DNA from 3 places in the Ruegeria sp. BHSA162 genome. Region 3 is predicted to be linked to each of the others. Evidence: riboswitches for the same ligand, from Rfam matches in the RefSeq annotation. Region 3 holds a riboswitch; each other region holds the start of a gene.
What was found. Region 3 has a riboswitch for cobalamin ahead of AC2FM5_RS09815 (DUF1636 family protein). Riboswitches for the same ligand answer to the same signal wherever they lie in the genome.

Region 1 (5,916 bases), on a different contig from region 3:
GAACGACCTTTGAAACCCTCCCTGTTCTGTCCGCAGCCGCACCTTCGAAATTCGGAGGCCGGGCCGGACCACGGCATTACACCGAAGTCCCGGCTGGCGATGTCACCGTAAGGCATGTCTCGGACTTGCATGTGTTTCCAAACCAACTGGCCGCCATGCTGCTGGATGGCCGCCAGATCGCCGAGTGGCTGGAGATGTCGGCTGCCCAGTTTTCCCAACTTGGCAACAGCGACGAGCAGGTTCTGATCGACCCCGAGGGCACCGGGCACAATTTCGACGTGCTGCATGGGGTGACCTACAGGTTCGATCTGACCCAGCCCGCGCGATATGATTTAGGCGGCCAGTTGATCGACACGTCCCATTCCCGCCTGCGCGATCTTGCCTTTCAGGGCCGCCCCGTCGATCCGGATGAACAATTCGTCGTTGCATCAAACAGCTACCGAGCCAATGGCGGCGGCAACTTTCCCGTCCCAGACCCGGCCCGCCTGATCCCGGTGCCGCCGCTGAGCCTCCAGGGAATCTTGCGCGACTACCTGGCGGGACGATTGGGTCCGGATCCGGTGGAAAACACCGCCCAAAGCTTTTCCTTTGTTCCGCAGGCGGGCCGGTCCGTGATTCTGAAGACCGGGCCACGCGCTGCAAACTACCTGCACGAGCTCGACCACTTTGCAGCCACCACCGACGGGCAGGACGCGCGCGGGTTTCTTAGGGTACGCCTGTCTTTGTGACGGGTTGCCAAGCGGGTGCGTGATGCCTATATCGGCGGTCGAGAGGTTGGCGCGGGCAAGCGCCTCGCCAACCTGGTCAGGTCCGGAAGGAAGCAGCCACAACGAGCCCCGCTTGGGTCGATGTCCAACCTCTCACTTGACGCCGCGCCGCGTATTCGGCCCGGTCAATCCAACCTCTGCATTTCGTCGTTGTTCCTGAAAACCGCGCTTGCGGGCGGGTCAGGCGATCAATCGCGGCCAAACGGCACTGCTGCGCCGGGCGAAGGCGCCGATATGACCGATTTCGGACAGTCCGAAATCCTTGGGCTCCAACAAGTGCCGACGGGCGGTCGGACCATAGAGTTCAGCCAGCCGCCAGACGGCGGGCGGTGGCACTGTCTGGTCATCCTCGAACGCAATGATATCCGCCGTGGCGTTCGCCCGGCTCCAATCCGCTTGGGGAAGCGTGTCTCCCAATTCGGGCAGATAGCTGGTGGGCGATGTACACCACTTGCGCCATTGCCAATAGACGCCCGCCGGCAAATCGGCTCCGAATCCCAGAAGTTTCCCAGGCAGGTACCCCAGAAGACGCACCAGAGGTGGCACGTGGCCATACCAGAACAGAGTCGCCAAGCCCTTGTAGGGCCACGGGTGATCGGCCACCGTCACCAAACCTGCGCACACACAGATCATCCGGTCGATCTGTTCGATTTCCGGTTGCAGCGGACCCAGCATTCCACCGACCGAATGCCCGATCACCCACAGTTTTGCCTGCGGGTATCGACGGTGCATCTCGGCACGCGCTGCGGGCATGTCGATCAGCGCCCAGTCCGCCATCGTGGCCTTCGAGTCTTTCAGCCGCCCGGTCAGCGAATGCTCGAAATCCCGGTAATCATATGTCAGGCAAGCCATACCGCGCTCGGCGGCCAGCCAGCGAGCAAAGTGCTGATAGTAGTCACGTGGCACTCCTGTTGCGCCGTTCAGCACAACAACGGTTTGCGGCTCGACCGCCGGAGTGTAAAGCCGCGCCGCCAGCTGGGTCTGGCCCGACGGAAACTTAAAGTCTTCCACGTCAACCGCGTGCTGCGAATCCAACATCTTTGCCTCCAAACACTCTGGACCGATCGGTCTAATACTTTGTGTCTGGACCAATTGGTCTAGGCCTGTCAATATTTGGCCTGCATGACCCAACGTCCACCAAACACCAAAGATCGCCTGATCGTGACTGCCGCCCGACTGTTCCAGCGCTCGGGCTATAACGGTGTCGGTCTGGCGGAATTGCTGGCCGAAGCGCAAGCCCCCAAGGGTTCGCTTTATCACCATTTTCCAAAGGGCAAGCCGGATCTGGCCCTGGCGGCGGCCAGTTGGGCCTCGGACGGGATGTTGAGCATGATCGCTGCGGCATTCGACGACGCCGCGGATTTTCGCGACGGGGTCACCACCCTGTGCCACAAGATCGCGAAGCTGTTCGACACCTCGGCCCAATGGGAGACCTGCCCGATCGCCGCCACCCTGTTCGAAAGCCCCGACAACCGCGCGTTTCGGGAACATGCAGACCGTCTGTATGAAAGCTGGATCATCGAAGTTCGAAACCACGCCGCGCGGTTCGGAGTTTCCGACCCTGAAAATGCTGCGGACACCCTGTTCATCGTGATGCAAGGCGGCTGGCAATTGGCCCGTGCCCGCAGGGATTCGAATGTGCTGCGCAGACTGCCTGATCTGTTCCCTTGGGACTCACTCCGGCAACCGGGCTGAAACCGTCTTGACTCGATCCCGGATACACCGCTAGCGATGAGGGGATGGTTCCCGTGCCGTTTCGGTCCGGGATGAAAAGGGAACACGGTGCGGTCCAACCCGGAACTCCGGAGCGGACCAAGGCCGCGACTGCCCCCGCAACTGTAGGCGGAGAGCGATGCCTAAATACCACTGACCGCAAGGTTGGGAAGGTCGGCAAAGCAAAGACCCGCAAGTCAGGAGACCTGCCATCAAACGTGAAACCGAAACTCGGACGGGGTGTCCGGGCAGGGTCTGGCCTTGAAACCGGCGTCTGTCCAAATCCACCTCGCCCAGCGCGCGGAGGGCGCAACATGATTTGGAAGACCGATACCCATGAATTCGCGGCAACCATCTGCCAGCGCACCGGAAAGACCTGCCCGGCATTGGCGCGCATGGCACGGGCCATCGCGCAGGCAATGGCGACGGCGCAGGCGGCTACATCCCCCGACTTCCAAGTGGAAGGCAGTAGCGAACTGGCCCATTGCGAACATGGCTGCACGGCGCGGTTCGATGCACGTCCCGAACGGATCCGCGTGTATTGCGGAGCGGCCGCCGACACCCCGTCCGACTGCCTTGATACCTACGCCGACATGCTGTTTGACGACCAGAGCGACGCCCTGCCTGCGCAGGTCATCAGTGATCGACCCTGTGCGATGCTGCAGGCCACGGCGATCATGCCCGTGGTCAGGGCCGAGCGCGAGTTCCGCGCAACCGCCTGAATGTCAGGTCGCCAGTGCCTCGCGCGCTGGGGCGACGGCCCAGTCCATCTGAGCATCAGTCTCAACCGCGCAGGGGCGTACGGCCCGCAGGCGTTTCAGGGCCTGTTCCGGCTGCTCGCCGCTCTCGATCATCAAGCGCAGAACAACCATGCCAGACCGCCCACAACCGCCCCGGCAGTGGACCAGTACCCGCCCGCCGCCCGACAGCGCATGGCGGGCGGCGGCGCTGACTTCGGGCCATCGGCCGGATATCTCGGTCGACGGCGCCGAGAAGTCGGCGACCGGAAGATGCGCCCACCGACAGGCGCGCCGATGAATGTCACAGCCCAATTCGCCCGCACCCACAGAAACCAGTTCGGCAAGGGTTGTCATCGAAATCACCAGCCCCGGCGCCCAGGCTGAAATCAGGTCCAGATCTCCCTCATAGTCGCCGCCACCGCCGGGAACCGAGGTAAGGGCCAGCGTACCGCCGCCCACCTGCAATGCATGAACCACAAGATTTGTCATCAGACGTTCCCCCCGAAACTGGCTGATTGAAATTGATCCGCGCAGTATGCCTCACACCGCGCGCTCGCCAAAGCGAAAAACCTGCACCGGTGCTGTGGACGCGGGGCACCTGGAACTCTACCCTGCATCGTCAGTACGAATCCGTCAGAGCAGACATGACCACACAGTCCAGCCCCGCCTATCAGGTTCTCGCCCGAAAATACCGCCCGGAAACCTTTGCCGACCTGGTCGGTCAGGATGCCATGGTGCGCACGCTGAAAAACGCGTTCGAGGCGGACCGGATCGCGCAGGCCTTCATCATGACCGGCATCCGCGGCACCGGCAAGACGACCACGGCCCGGATCATCGCCAAGGGCATGAACTGCATCGGACCCGACGGCAATGGCGGCCCAACGACCGAACCCTGCGGCCAGTGCGAGCATTGCGTGGCCATCATGGAAGGTCGCCATGTGGACGTGCTGGAAATGGACGCCGCCAGCCGCACCGGCGTGAACGACATCCGAGAGATCATCGACAGCGTGCGCTATCGCGCCGCCAGCGCGCGGTACAAGATCTACATCATCGACGAAGTCCACATGCTGTCGACCAGCGCCTTCAACGCGCTGTTGAAAACGCTGGAGGAACCGCCCGAGCATGTGAAATTCATCTTCGCCACGACCGAGATCCGCAAGGTTCCGGTCACCGTGCTGTCGCGCTGCCAACGGTTCGACCTGCGCCGGATCGAGCCCGAAGTGATGATCGGCCTGCTGCGCAAGATCGCCACCGCCGAGGGCGCGGAAATCTCGGATGACGCGCTGGCACTGATCACCCGCGCCGCCGAAGGCTCGGCCCGGGATGCGACCTCGCTGCTGGATCAGGCAATCAGCCATGGTGCCGGCGAAACCACCGCCGACCAGGTGCGCGCGATGCTGGGACTGGCCGACCGGGGCCGCGTGCTGGACCTGATGGACATGATCCTGCGCGGCGATGCGGCCGGGGCCCTGACCGAACTGGGCGCGCAATATGCCGAGGGCGCCGACCCGCTGGCGGTGTTGCGCGATCTGGCCGAAATCACGCATTGGGTCTCGGTGGTGAAGATCACCCCCGACGCAGCCGAAGATCCCACCGTCTCGCCCGATGAACGCACCCGCGGCCAGCAGATGGCCGAGGCGCTGCCGATGCGGGCGCTGACCCGGATGTGGCAGATGCTGCTGAAGGCACTAGAGGAAGTCTCGGCCGCCCCCAACGCCATGATGGCTGCGGAAATGGCGGTGATCCGCCTGACCCATGTGGCCGATCTGCCCAGCCCTGAAGAGTTGATCAAACGCCTTCAGGACAGCCCTCCGCCGCCCGTCGGCGGGCCGGGGGGCGGCGTTCCGGTTGCCGGCAACACCGCCCCGCCCGTGACCGCGACGGCCTCGGCCCATGCGCCCACCCCGCGCGGTGTGGGCGGCGCGCCCACGGCGGCGTTGGCCCAAGACGTGCAGACCGCGCTGGCGCGTTATCCAACGTTTGAGCATGTGGTCGAGCTGATCCGCTCCAACCGTGACGTGAAGCTGCTGGTCGAGGTCGAGAACGGCGTCCGCCTCGTCTCGTACCAGCCGGGCCGGATCGAGTTCACGCCCACCGAAAAGGCGCCCACCGACCTGGCCGCGCGGCTCGGGTCCGCGCTGCAGCGCTGGACCGGCAATCGCTGGGCGGTCTCGATCGTCTCGGACGGGGACGCGCCCACCATCGCCGAACTGCGCGACGCGGCCGAGCTGGCGCTGAAGGCCAAGGCCGAAGAACACCCTTTGGTTCAGGCGGTTCTGACACAGTTCCCCATGGCCCGCATCACCCGGATTGAAACACCCGAGGACCGTGCGGCCAAGGTCGAAACCGAAGCCCTGCCCGAGGTCGAAGACGAATGGGACCCGTTCGAGGAAGACTGATCATCCGCGCAGAAGGCGCGCTGCCCTTGTGAAGGACGCAGACGGCCCGTATTTAGGCCGCAAATCGAATGACAGGAGACATACAGATGCTCAAAGGACTCGGCGGTCTGGGCGACATGGCCAAGATGATGAAATCCGCGCAGGAACTGCAGACCAAGATGGCGCAGATGCAGGAAGAGCTGAACACCATCATGGTCGTCGGCGAATCCGGCGCGGGCCTGGTCAAGGCCACGGCCTCGGCCAAGGGCGAACTGAAAGGTCTGGACATCGACCCCTCGATTTTCAACAGCGACGACA
Region 2 (5,916 bases), on a different contig from region 3:
TTTTCGATCCGAATGCAGCGTTCCGTAACACCATTGGGACTATCAAATGTCGTGGCTTCTCCGCGAACATCGTCGCTCGCCCACAAGGCTGTGGGTGCAATGAGAGCCAGAGACCCCAGAAGATTGAATCTCATTTGGATAGTCCTCCGGATGTCATTTGGGGCAAATCGCGGCCTGTTGTTCGGCGGAGATCTTCAAACTGGGGTCGACACTGAAGTTTGAGAATTTCGAGTCAATCCACTGGTCACACCCGCCCGAACATGGGGCCCCGTTTCGGGCATCATTCCAATATTTCTTGGCCCTGTCTTCCGTCCAGCCGCAAAACTGAACAAGCGCCATTGCCGACAAGGCGCCTGAGGAATGAACGCCCCACATGCAGTGCACCAGGACAGGACCCTTTCCAGGGTCCTCAATCACCTGGTGTATGGCGGCCATGACACTGCCGGGGCGGGACGATCTGGCGTTCTGATAGTCAAAGGATCCGTTTCCACAACTGGTTCGGCCGTATTCAGTGTTCTTGCCGAAATCCGCGTAAAACCCGGCTGAAAACCCTTCATCGCACAGTGTTTCGCGCTGAGCGTTGCTCAAGCCCGTCCGACCCTTGTCGCCGCCCCTGAAGCCAGAGCGATACAAAACCCCGCTTAGGACTGGGCGAAAGAAAGCGATGCCATCGACGCCTCCGTCGCTGCCCTTAGAAAGCATCTGGCTGTTGCTTGGGCCACCGTTTCGACTGGTGACGTCAGAATTCGCCGCGGTTGCCAGAACACCGATGAATATGAGGGACGTCAAAAACCGCATGCGTATTCCTTTCTGTTTTCAGCCAGCGATGCTCACGCTTTTCCTGCCGGCAGTCCCGCCGAGAGGCGCGTTCACGGTAACCAGGTCAGATCGGCGGTTGGCTTGCCGCCCTGAAGCCTTAGATCGGCCACACCAGATTGATGATAAATATGACCACGAAGTAGGCCAGAAAAGCTTTCCAGTTCCATTGGTGTTTGTTTTCTTCGTTGATCACGCCGGCCGATTTCAACGCCAGGTTGGTGATGATCAAGGCGACAACGATAACTGCCGCATGTGCCAGATCGAAATGCAAGTTGAAGCTCCTTTTTTGCAGATTTGGGATAGATGAATGTGTGTCAGCAGTCACCTGACGGCAGCATCGCTACGTCCGAGTATCTTCCCTCAGATGTCGTGATCCGAGCACAAGCACCGGTCTCCTTGTTGAACCAGTACGAGGTCAGCCCTTCGCTTCGGATGAGTTCAAACCCGAGACTTTGAATGCCCATTTCAGCCTGACCCGCTCTTGCGCCTTCAAATGACGACAGATCGCTGGAACTGCCCACAATCGGTGCACTTGCTTCCACTGATCCGCCACTTTCGCCGCATCCTGCAAGCACAGAGACACTGACCGCGCCGATCGCCACTAGGGTCTTGGACTTCATCTGCTTTTCCCCGGTTGTTTTGGAAATGCGGTTCAGGGTTTCAGGTCGATCACCTACTCAATTCCAAAAATGACGTTGTAGTCGACGGCAGAGCTGCCGCGGTTGATGACCTCGACAACATGATCGCCGGATTGCCACAGCTGTCCGCGATACTCCTTGTCCGCAGACATCAATCCCAGCAATTCAGAACCATCGGGGTTGCGAATGACGTAGTCCAAGGATCCATTTCGGGGAGCAACGCGGACGTAAAGGAACTGTTCGTTCTTCGCGCCAAGAACGTATTGCTGCGATTCCCCTGGCGCGAGTTGGCCGACGAGCTCGGCGCCGGTGGATCCGGCATCGAATGTGACGCGCTGGCTACCTGTAGACCCGGAAGCGCCGTCCATGGCTCCGCCACCATCATCCATCGCCTCGACAACCGACATCTCGCCAATGCTTCCGTCCTTGTACGCAATGCAGCGCCAAAGTGTTCCGCCGGCGTCACGCAGGATGACGAGCGTGCCGGCTTCCGAGAACTGTGAGCTTTCGATCGTACCGGATTGACCGTCCGGTCCACCGACCTGTCGCAGATGGTCGATACACGCGTCGTCGGCGTCTGACATGGCCAGGGCGGCCGTTCCGCTGATCGCAAGTGCGGGTGTGAAAAGATTCCAAAAACTGCGTTTCATAAGCAGGTCCTCTGTCGGTCTATCGTAAATGTTATGTTTCCGGTGAGCAGAAACCTCACTTCGCTTCCCGCAACTTTGCCAGAAATTCATCGCATGCCTGTGCGCTGCCGACGTTCTCGTCCGTCGTTTCAATTCCTTGCAATGATGCCATCTCGGAGTTCACGCGATTGAGGATCTGATCTGCTTGCTCGGCGGTGATCAGGTTCTCGGCCTGAGCTCCCTTCAATGTGGTGCACACACCGGCGGACAAGCCCGTCGCAACGCCGACACCCATCGCGGCCCCGCCGCCCAAGGTCATCGCTCCAACCACGCCGAGGATGAGCCCGATCACAAGCCCCAAGATCACTTTTCCCATGTTTTCCTCCCATTTTGCGGGAAAGAGTTCCGCCTTCATTCCTGGCGCAAACCACGTGCCCATCTGCATATCAAAACCAGTGCCAACAGGTTGAGCACCGGTGCAATCGCCGCGAGCCACGGTTTGGCCGACTCTGAGAAAAGGTCCACCGCAAGGACCCAAGGCAGACCCAGCGGCAAAAGGAATACGCCGGACAATGGGTCTCGTTCCTGTCCAAACCAGCCAAAAGTGCCCGTCACAAACGCAAACAACGCCAACAGGTAAAGGGTCGCGAACGCGATGATGGTTATTCTGCAGACCAAGCCGGACCTCAGCGTATCAAGCCAGTGCTGCGCAGCCGATTTCGGCTACGCATCAAACCGGTCACAACGCGCCTTCGTCGCCGAGGAACTCGATACCAGCTGTCGCGCCATCACTGTAGGCAATACAATTCCACGGAGCCCGATCCTCTCCAACCCCAACGGTAACTTGTGTTCCAGCCTCGCTGAACGCGGATGAGAGCACGACCACTTGCGAATTGTTTGTTGTTTTGGCCACGTCTCGCAGACACGCCTGTTGGGCGGGGGTCAGTTCGGCAGGTGCGCTTGACGTGCTGGTGTCGTCACACGCCGCTAGCAGTACGAAACACGTCGCGCCTGAAATCATCATAACTTTGTTAATCATTTTCTTCTCCTCTTGGGTTCGCTGATGCTTGTGGAATAGGTGGTCCTTTTTGCGTGCTCACGTCTATGCGGTCCCCGGTTTTGCCGCCAATGACATAGCTGGCAGACAGATATTCTGCCGATCCCCGGGACCGTGAACAAAGCGTGCTGACGCAATGACGTCATGGGCAAAAACCGGTGCGAAGTTTCGAGGAAGGGTTCGTAAGTTAAGTCCGGGCACCGCGTCCTCCCAACGCTGAATTTCGTGAAATGCCTTCCGACCGCCAGCACTCACTCCAGCAGTCGGAAGGGCCCGACGAAACGGGCGACAGCGACAACAACGGAGGTAAAGCTAAAGTTGTGTCGAATTCGTATGTTTGAATCAATCACAGGATAAATCAATGATTTCTCCGCGCGTAAATTTTGTACGCTTGCCAACGATAGGCTTCTGCATTCAAAGAGAAAAGGCGAGGCCGCTCACGGAGGCTTGGCAGTCGGCCCGCTTGCGCCGCCGTGTTTCGGGACCTTCCGAGCTATCTTAATCCAGTTGGTCAAAACGACGTGATTCGCGGCCCGGTCTGTCGCTCAGGTGGTGCCGAAGGGTCGCCTGGATACCTCCATTACGCACCCGCCCAGAACGTCGTTGACAGTGCAACCCGACTCATGGATGAGATTTGCGCTGATGGTTCCCGATCGTTTCGGCGGTCGGGTAAAAGGGAATACGGTGCGGCGCCGTTCTGACGCCAATTCCGTGACTGCCCCCGCAACTGTAGGCGGTGTGCGACCCCCGGATGCCACTGGGCCGATAGGTCTGGGAAGGCGGGGCAAGCCATACACCGCGAGTCAGGAGACCTGCCATCATCAAACGCAACTCAACCCGGGCGGGGTGTCCCGGAAGGAGGCCAAGATGGCATTTTCGGCTTGCGCCGCTGACATGACTGGTTCCCTTTCCGCCCCGCGATTTCGCGGAGGGCGAAATGAACCGACAATCAACACATCACATCACGGTTTGCCTATCTTGCCGACCCAAGAGCGCAGCCGTACGCCCCGGGCCTGACCTGATCGGACGATTGCGCGCCGCGCTGGCCGAAGACGACGGTTTGGCAGGTTTTGACGTTTCCGGTGCGGCCTGCATGGCCGGGTGCACCCGACCCTGTACCGTCGCCTATCACGCGCCGGGCAAGGCATCTTACCTGTTTGGCGGCCTGACGTCTGAAGAGACCGGGGCATTGGTGGAATTCGCCCGGCTGTACCAGCAGTTGCGCGATGGATGGTGCAGCTCGGTCGACCGCCCGGCCGGGCTTCGCCACGCGACGCTGGCCCGCATTCCAGCCGCGATGGCTGCGTCTTCGGAAAATGCGGATTGCGCCTCATGAGCGCGCCTTTGCTGTCGGTGGATACCGTCACCTGCCCACCAAGACCGTCTGGGGAGTGTTGCTGCACGAAGCCGGCCTATCCTCGGACGAGCCGACATGGTCAAAGGGCCGCGCCGCGATTATCTGGGAAATCCGTTTTCCGCGCGCCTTGCTTGCCGTCATGGTCGGGGCCGGACTGGCGATAGTCGGGGCCACCCTCCAGGCGGTCACAAGAAACCCGCTGGCCGATCCGCACCTGCTGGGCATTTCGGCCGGCGGCGCGTTTGGAGCCATTCTTGCCTTGTTGCATACCGGCTTGTTTCTGGGGCTTCTGACCGTGCCGGTCATGGCGTTTCTGGGTGCCCTGGCGGCCACGCTGACGGTCCTGAGCGTTGCCCGCTGGGCCGGCGCCACAAGCGCGGACCGCCTGGTCCTGACCGGTGTGGCGGTGTCTTTCGTCATCATGGCTGGCGCCAACATTCTGATTTTCCTCGGCGATCCCAAGGCGGCCCATACGGTCGTGTTCTGGATGTTGGGCGGGTTGGGGTTGGCTCAATGGTCATACCTGATCTACCCGCTGGCGATCCTGCTGCCATGCGGCACCTGGTTGTGGCTTCAGGCCGCCAGGCTGAACGCGATGACCATCGGGGATGAGACTGCAAGCTCGTTGGGTATTGCGGTGGCGCGGTTTCGGCTTGGTGTCTTTGCAGCTGGCGCGCTGATCACCGGAGTCATGGTGGCCTTCTCGGGCATGATCGGCTTCGTCGGTCTGATGGTTCCGCATATCGTGCGGTTCCTTGTTGGCGGAGACTATCGACGCGTCGTCCCTCTGTCAGCAATTCTTGGGGCTTTGTTCCTGCTCTGGGCGGATGTAGTCGCCAGAACTGCAATGGCCCCGGAGGACATCCCAGTTGGCGTCGTCACGGGTCTTTTGGGAGGGATCTTCTTTATTCTGTTGTTGAAACGCTGAGTGTTGAGGCCCGTTGGCGGATCATCAGCCAAACGGTGCTTGAAGCTGGCGGAGCACCGGCGAAGGCGCGCGGCAAAGGAGTAGAACTTGCAAGCAAGCCCTTCACTATCTTAGCCGTATTAATGGGTAATGGCGGTGCTGGGAGACCAATGCGAACCAGTCTCTACTAAAATGGCGGCACGCGAGAACACCCGGCGAACTCCGGGCGATTTTCTAACTTTCTGAATTTTCTAGGCTTTGATCGAGCGAAGCGACTTCGAACTGAACGTCACTCTACTCAGGAGTGCCGCGAACCTGGCGCGAAACGTCGCCTACTCGTTTTCAGCAGCCCCTGCCTCGGACGTGCCGAGAAGGCCGTCCAAGACCTTGAACATCTGAAGAAGGGTTTCGCGGGTTTCGTGAAGTCCCGCCCCGATCTTCAACTCACCTCGCCCGGCCAACGAGAGCATAGCTGCCAACACCTCGTTCGAATTCCGCATGAGCTCGAC
Region 3 (5,916 bases):
ATCGAGTCATCGGCCATGCGCTGGGCATCCACCGCCGCGACATTCGGGGCGAAGCGGCCTGCGGCCACGGCCTCGGCATCGGCCAGAGCGATCACGCCGTCCACGGTGATCTTGGAACGGATGTCGGGCCAGTCGAACGCCTTGAGCAGCGGTTTCGGCAGGGCCAGACCGCTGGTTTCGATCAGGATGTGATCGGGGCGCGGGTCGAGCGCCATCAGCGCCTCGATCGTGGGGATGAAGTCATCGGCCACGGTGCAGCAGATGCAGCCATTGGCCAGTTCCATGATGTTTTCCGCCGGGCAGTCGGGGATCGCGCAGCTTTTCAGGATTTCGCCATCGACGCCCACGTCGCCGAATTCGTTGACCACCACGGCCAGCCGCTTGCCCTGCGGGTTTTGCATCAGATGGCGGATCAGCGTGGTCTTGCCCGAGCCGAGAAAGCCGGTGATGACGGTGACGGGAAGTTTTTCGAGGGTGCTCATGCTCATGCTCCAATCGGGGGAATGCGGGCGGCGCAGTTCTTGCGGAAATGTTCAGGGCGGTCGCGCCATTTCACAAGGCCATCATCGGCGGCCAGATATTTGGTGGCGCCTTCGACGATGATCTCGACATGGTCGGATTCGTTCAGGTTTTCATAGACGAAGGTCCAGCGCGACGGCCCGCCGCGCAGAACGATCGAACAGCCCTGATCGCAGTTCGACAGGCATTCGACCGGCTTCAGGGTGATGCCCTCGGGCAGGTCGGCAGCGGCCAGCGCCTTGTGCAGCAGCGTGCCGGGGCGTTGGGCGTCATCCTCGATGGGCAGCCCGCGTCGGCAGGTGGTGCAGACCAGCAGTTCAACTGGTGTGGTCTCGGTCACGTCTCTCATCCCCCCTCACTCGGTTGTCGGGGGACGGGGTATGCGCGGGCCACGTTGCGGACATGGGCCCGACACCGGAACACCCCGTCCGGTTTGTCTTCGGGCGTTGGCAGGTCTCCCGGCTTGCGGATGTCAGAGCGGCGCTCTGTCGGATGTCCCGCCTTCCCGGCCAGCAGCCAGTGGCATTTGGGCACCCTCTCCGGTCACGGTCGCGGGGGCGGCTGCGTTTGACGGAAAACCGCTGACGCATTCCCTTTTCATCTGCTTGCACAGACACCAACGCAAGCGACATGCGGCACGGGCAGGGGGGTTGTCAAGCGCGCGGGGCCAAGTGCCTCGCGTCGGATCGAAAAAGCGACTTGCCGGGATCAATCCGCGGCATCGCCGGCCAGCCGGTCGCGCAGCCAGGCCAGGAACAACTGGGCAGGGATGGACGGAGGCGCCGCGCTGACGCTGCGGATCAGATAATGCGACTGGGCAAAGGGAATCGCCGGCCCCGCAACCCGGATCGGCGCGCCCTGGGCGATGGCGTTGCGCGCGAACCGCTCCAGAACGGTGGCATAGCCAGCGCCGGCCATCACCAGTTGCAGCGCCGTGACGGTCGTATCCGCCGAATTACGCGCGGGGCGGTCGGGCAGGTCGGTGCCCGTGGCCTCGAAGTACCGCGCCCAGTTGTCCTCATACCCCAGAATGTGAATCAACGGGCCGTTTTGCAGGTCTGGCGCCGGGTCCTGCGCCCGGCAGACGGGCACCAGCCGTTCCGAGCACAGCTGTTCGGCCGCAACTCCGGGCCAGTCGCCATAGCCCAGCCGGATTTCCACGTCCACATCCGCAGGCGCGGCCGAGTCGTTCCAGATATGTGACACCAGCCGCACCGGGATCTCGGGGTGCTGGGCGCTGAACGCGGGCAGCTCGGCCGCGATCCAGTAGGTCATCGTCGATATCGCCGCCCGGATGGTCAGCGCCTGCCGCGAGGCGGGGCCGAACAAGCTGTTGGTGGACAGCGCAATATCCGACAGCGCCCGGCGCACGGTCAGCGCATAGGACTGGCCCAGCTCGGTCAGCGACAGGTGTCGGGCGTTGCGGGCAAAAAGCGGCTGCCCGAGGTCCGCCTCGAGCGAGCGGATATGCAGCGACACTGCCGTCTGGGTCAGGCCCAGTTCCTGCGCGGCGGTGGTGAAGTTCAGATGGCGGGCGGCGGCTTCGAAGCTGCGCAGCCAGGCCGGATTGGGCAGGCGGTCCATTCAGCACCAAAATATTTTGCATTTAGATTGACTTATTATTCGTTTCTTTTGTCGATGGGCAACGGAAATACTCGTGTCAACGAAATTGCGCCTGCGGGAGGGCAGAACATGAAGGTCGGTTTCATCGGTTTGGGCAATGTGGGGGGCAAGCTGTCGGGGTCGCTGCTGCGCAACGGTATCGACCTGACGGTACACGACCTGAACCCCGATCTTGTGGCGGAGTTCGCCGCCAAGGGAGCAAAAGCCGGTGAAAGCCCGGCCCAGATGATGCGCGATTGCGATGCGGTCATCACCTGCCTGCCGTCGCCCGCTGCCTCGGACGCGGTGATGCAGCAGATGCTGCCCGAGGTCACCCGCGGCAAGATCTGGATGGAGATGTCCACCACCGACGAGGCCGAGGTCAAACGCCTAGGGGCCATGGTGATCGAACGCGGCGGGGCGGCGGTGGACTGCCCGGTTTCGGGCGGGTGCCACCGGGCGGCGACGGGCAATATCTCGATCTTCGCGGGCTGCGACCGGGCCACGTTCGAGCGCATTCTGCCGTTCCTGACGACGATGGGCCGGCGCATTCTGCATACCGGCGATCTGGGCACGGCCTCGGTTCTGAAGGTGCTGACCAACTATCTGGCCACTGCCAACCTGATCACCTGCGCCGAGGCGCTGGTGACCGCCAAGGCCGCCGGGATGGACCTGAACACCACCTACGAGGCGATCAAGATTTCGTCCGGTACCTCCTTCGTACATGAGACCGAAAGCCAGGTGATCCTAAACGGCTCGCGCGATATTTCCTTCACCATGGACCTGGTGAAAAAGGATATCGGCCTGTTCCAGGAGGTCGCCGACCGCGCCGGCGTGCCGTTGGAGATGAACCCGTTGATGATCAAGATCTTCGACGACGCCATCGCCCGCTATGGCGCGCGCGAGCTGTCGCCCAACGTCATTCGACGGCTCGAGGATGCAACCGGGCTGAGCATTACCGCGCCCGGTTTTCCGGCCGAGATGCAGGACGATGAACCGGAAGAGCCGGGGTATGAGGTGATTCCTCAAGGCCGAAGCGCGGTCTGATCCGACGGTCAGCGCAAGGCACGCCCTTTCCGGGGGGGCTCGCATGTACCGACCGCGTCGCTGGTGACCCAGCGCGGACTAAATCCTTGCCCGGAAATTACTGGTTAGCTCGGCTGCGCTAACCATCTCCGCGCGTATTTTGGCGTTTCGTATCAACAAACTGGTCCAGGCGACTATCACAGGACCAGAGAACAGCGATGCAATGCGAGGCTGGAAAGTTGGAGGCGAGTACCGGAATCGAACCGGTGTACACGGATTTGCAATCCGCTGCGTCACCACTCCGCCAACTCGCCTTTTCAAGCAATTTCAATTACTTGACGTGGTGCAGACGCGGTTCTAGCAGCTTTCCCGAACAACGTCCAGAGGGTTGCTGAAAATTCCGCCGACCACGGCGTTGGATGGTCGGTCAGCGCAGTGGCAACTTTTGTCGCGGCCTGCAATTTTTGCCGGGCTGGCCGTTGCCGGGCGGGATCGGATGTGGCAAAAGCCGAGCAACCATGGGAAATATACGAGCGGTCACATGACGGATTTCGCAGCCCGACGCCACACGATGGTAGACACTCAGATCAGGCCCTCTGATGTCACCAAATTCCCGATCATCGATTCAATGCTGAAGGTCCAGCGTGAGAACTTCGTGCCGGATGCCAGTCGCGAAGTGGCCTATGCTGGCGACCTGATCGACCTGGGAAACGGGCGCTGCCTGCTGGAGCCGAGGACTCTGGCGAAGATGCTGGATGCATTGAATATTTCGAATGACGAGGTGGTTCTGGATATCGCCCCAGCGTTCGGATACTCGACCGCCGTGGCCGCGAACATGGCGCAGCTTGTGGTGGGCGTCGAGGATGACGAGGCCAACGCAGCCGACGCGCAGTCCCGCCTGATGGAGGCGGATATCGACAACGCGATCATTCATGTCGGACCTTTGGAGCAGGGGGCGGCCGAGCATGGCCCCTATGATGTCATTATCATCCAAGGCGGTGTGGAACGTCTGCCCGATGCCCTACTCGATCAACTGAAAGATCATGGCCGCATCGCTTGCCTGTTCGTCGAAGGCAATCTGGGCACCGTTCGCATTGGTCGAAAGTCCGATGGGCGGGTGACTTGGCGTCATGGCTTCAACGCAAATGCTCTAGTACTGCCAGCGTTTTCGGCCGAGTGTGCATTTTCGCTATAGTCGATCAGCGGTTTTCCGCGGTCCCTTGATTAGTTGAAAACAAAGGCGCAAACTGCCTGCGGGCTTGCGTTATTTTGATTTGAGAGGATTTGGGTATGCTTGGAACGGCTGGAGGGAAGCTGGTCAAGGCAGTCGCTCTGACGGCGGGAATCGCGCTGAGCGTGATGCCGGGGCGCTCGGTTTTGGCGGACAATCTGACCGACGCGTTCATCGGTGCATACAACACAAGCGGGCTGTTGGAACAGAACCGCGCCTTGCTGCGCGCAGCCGACGAAGACGTTGCAATCGCGTTGTCGGCCCTGCGCCCGATCATCAACTGGACCGTCCGTGTCAGCCAGGATTACGCCAAGACCCGCGCCGGAACTGTGGTGTCGACGGTCGAACCATCGCGCTTCTTCTCGGGGTTAACGCTGAGCCAGCTGGTCTATGACGGCGGTGCATCGATTCTCGGGAAACAGTCGGCTCAGGAAACAGTTCTGGCAACCCGCCAGGCATTGATCGATATTGAGCAACAGGTTCTGTTCCGCGCAACGACGGCTTATCTGAGTGTTCTGCTGCAGGAAGAAACGGTTCAGATTCGCCAGAACAACGTCAATCTCTCGGGCGAGGAACTGCGGGCCACGCAGGACCGTTTTGAAGTCGGTGAGGTCACCCGGACCGACGTCGCGCTGTCCGAAGCGCAGTTGGCAAGCTCGCAGGCTGATTTGGCCGATGCGCGAGGCGACCTGAGCACCGCTCAAGCGGAATACGTGAATGCCGTCGGCAAACAGCCTGGCCGTACAGCGGGCCAGCCGCGTCTGCCGAAGCTGCCCGGTTCATTGGCCGAGGCCATCAGCCTGGCACAAAGAAACCATCCGGCAATCCTTTCGGCGCAGCATCAGGTGCGTGCCTTGGATCTGACCGTGCAGCAGCAGCGCGCGGGTCTCGGTCCGAATGTCAGCTTGAACGCAGACGCGGGGATCACGGAAAGCTATGACAACGACGACTATACCAACGATGCGTCCATCTCGTTGAATTTCAATCAGCCCATCTATGCCGGTGGTCGATTGGCGGCCAACGTGCGCCGCGCAATGGCTCAGCGGGACGCATCGCGCGCCAACCTTCTGAATGTGCAGAAAGACATCACTCAGGGTGTGACGGACGCCTATGTGCGCTTTGAAACGGCCACGGCCAGCCTGCGGGCATCCGTCGAACGGGTACGCGCATCGCAGGTCGCCTTTGACGGGATTCGCGAAGAGGCCACGCTGGGGGCTCGGACCACGCTGGACGTTCTGACAGCTCAGCAGGATTTGCTGGACGCACAATTGGCCGAAGTTGCCTCGCGGACGGAACGGTCTTTGGCTGCCTATCAGCTGTTGCAGGCGCAAGGTCTGTTGACCGCCGAGCGCCTTGGACTGGCAGTCCAGATTTATGACCCGACACTCTACTATAACTTGGTCAAAAAGGCGCCAGCACAGATCAGCAAGCAAAGCCGCGACCTGGATCGAGTTCTCAAAGCTTTGCGGCGCGATTGATCAGCCACACTATCTGTTGTTAGGTTCGACCGGATTGGATACACTGGTCCAAAAGGTCAG

Region 1: it holds a riboswitch for cobalamin, as region 3 does, so the genes downstream of both, AC2FM5_RS04975 (hypothetical protein) here and AC2FM5_RS09815 (DUF1636 family protein) in region 3, are expected to answer to the same signal.
Region 2: it holds a riboswitch for cobalamin, as region 3 does, so the genes downstream of both, AC2FM5_RS13500 (DUF1636 family protein) here and AC2FM5_RS09815 (DUF1636 family protein) in region 3, are expected to answer to the same signal.

The regions. Positions count from the first base shown of each region.
Region 1 is NZ_JBXWSK010000009.1:20,889-26,804, reverse strand. Features, by position in the region: gene AC2FM5_RS04995 (5'-nucleotidase C-terminal domain-containing protein) at 1-728, shown strand, start outside; RNA gene ffs (signal recognition particle sRNA small type) at 768-866, shown strand; gene AC2FM5_RS04985 (alpha/beta hydrolase family protein) at 948-1,805, opposite strand; gene AC2FM5_RS04980 (TetR/AcrR family transcriptional regulator) at 1,890-2,462, shown strand; cobalamin riboswitch at 2,491-2,708, shown strand; gene AC2FM5_RS04975 (hypothetical protein) at 2,795-3,202, shown strand; gene AC2FM5_RS04970 (protein-tyrosine phosphatase family protein) at 3,206-3,709, opposite strand; gene AC2FM5_RS04965 (DNA polymerase III subunit gamma/tau) at 3,865-5,619, shown strand; gene AC2FM5_RS04960 (YbaB/EbfC family nucleoid-associated protein) at 5,706-5,916, shown strand, end outside.
Region 2 is NZ_JBXWSK010000049.1:4,488-10,403, forward strand. Features, by position in the region: gene AC2FM5_RS13470 (hypothetical protein) at 1-134, opposite strand, end outside; gene AC2FM5_RS13475 (hypothetical protein) at 917-1,090, opposite strand; gene AC2FM5_RS13480 (hypothetical protein) at 1,134-1,439, opposite strand; gene AC2FM5_RS13485 (hypothetical protein) at 1,493-2,107, opposite strand; gene AC2FM5_RS13490 (hypothetical protein) at 2,163-2,501, opposite strand; gene AC2FM5_RS13495 (hypothetical protein) at 2,826-3,125, opposite strand; cobalamin riboswitch at 3,770-3,977, shown strand; gene AC2FM5_RS13500 (DUF1636 family protein) at 4,081-4,479, shown strand; gene AC2FM5_RS13505 (FecCD family ABC transporter permease) at 4,460-5,428, shown strand; gene AC2FM5_RS13510 (XRE family transcriptional regulator) at 5,740-5,916, opposite strand, start outside.
Region 3 is NZ_JBXWSK010000026.1:31,202-37,117, reverse strand. Features, by position in the region: gene cobW (cobalamin biosynthesis protein CobW) at 1-482, opposite strand, end outside; gene AC2FM5_RS09815 (DUF1636 family protein) at 485-868, opposite strand; cobalamin riboswitch at 951-1,155, opposite strand; gene AC2FM5_RS09810 (LysR family transcriptional regulator) at 1,228-2,103, opposite strand; gene AC2FM5_RS09805 (NAD(P)-dependent oxidoreductase) at 2,212-3,168, shown strand; tRNA gene AC2FM5_RS09800 (tRNA-Cys) at 3,388-3,461, opposite strand; gene AC2FM5_RS09795 (protein-L-isoaspartate O-methyltransferase family protein) at 3,689-4,342, shown strand; gene AC2FM5_RS09790 (TolC family outer membrane protein) at 4,438-5,856, shown strand.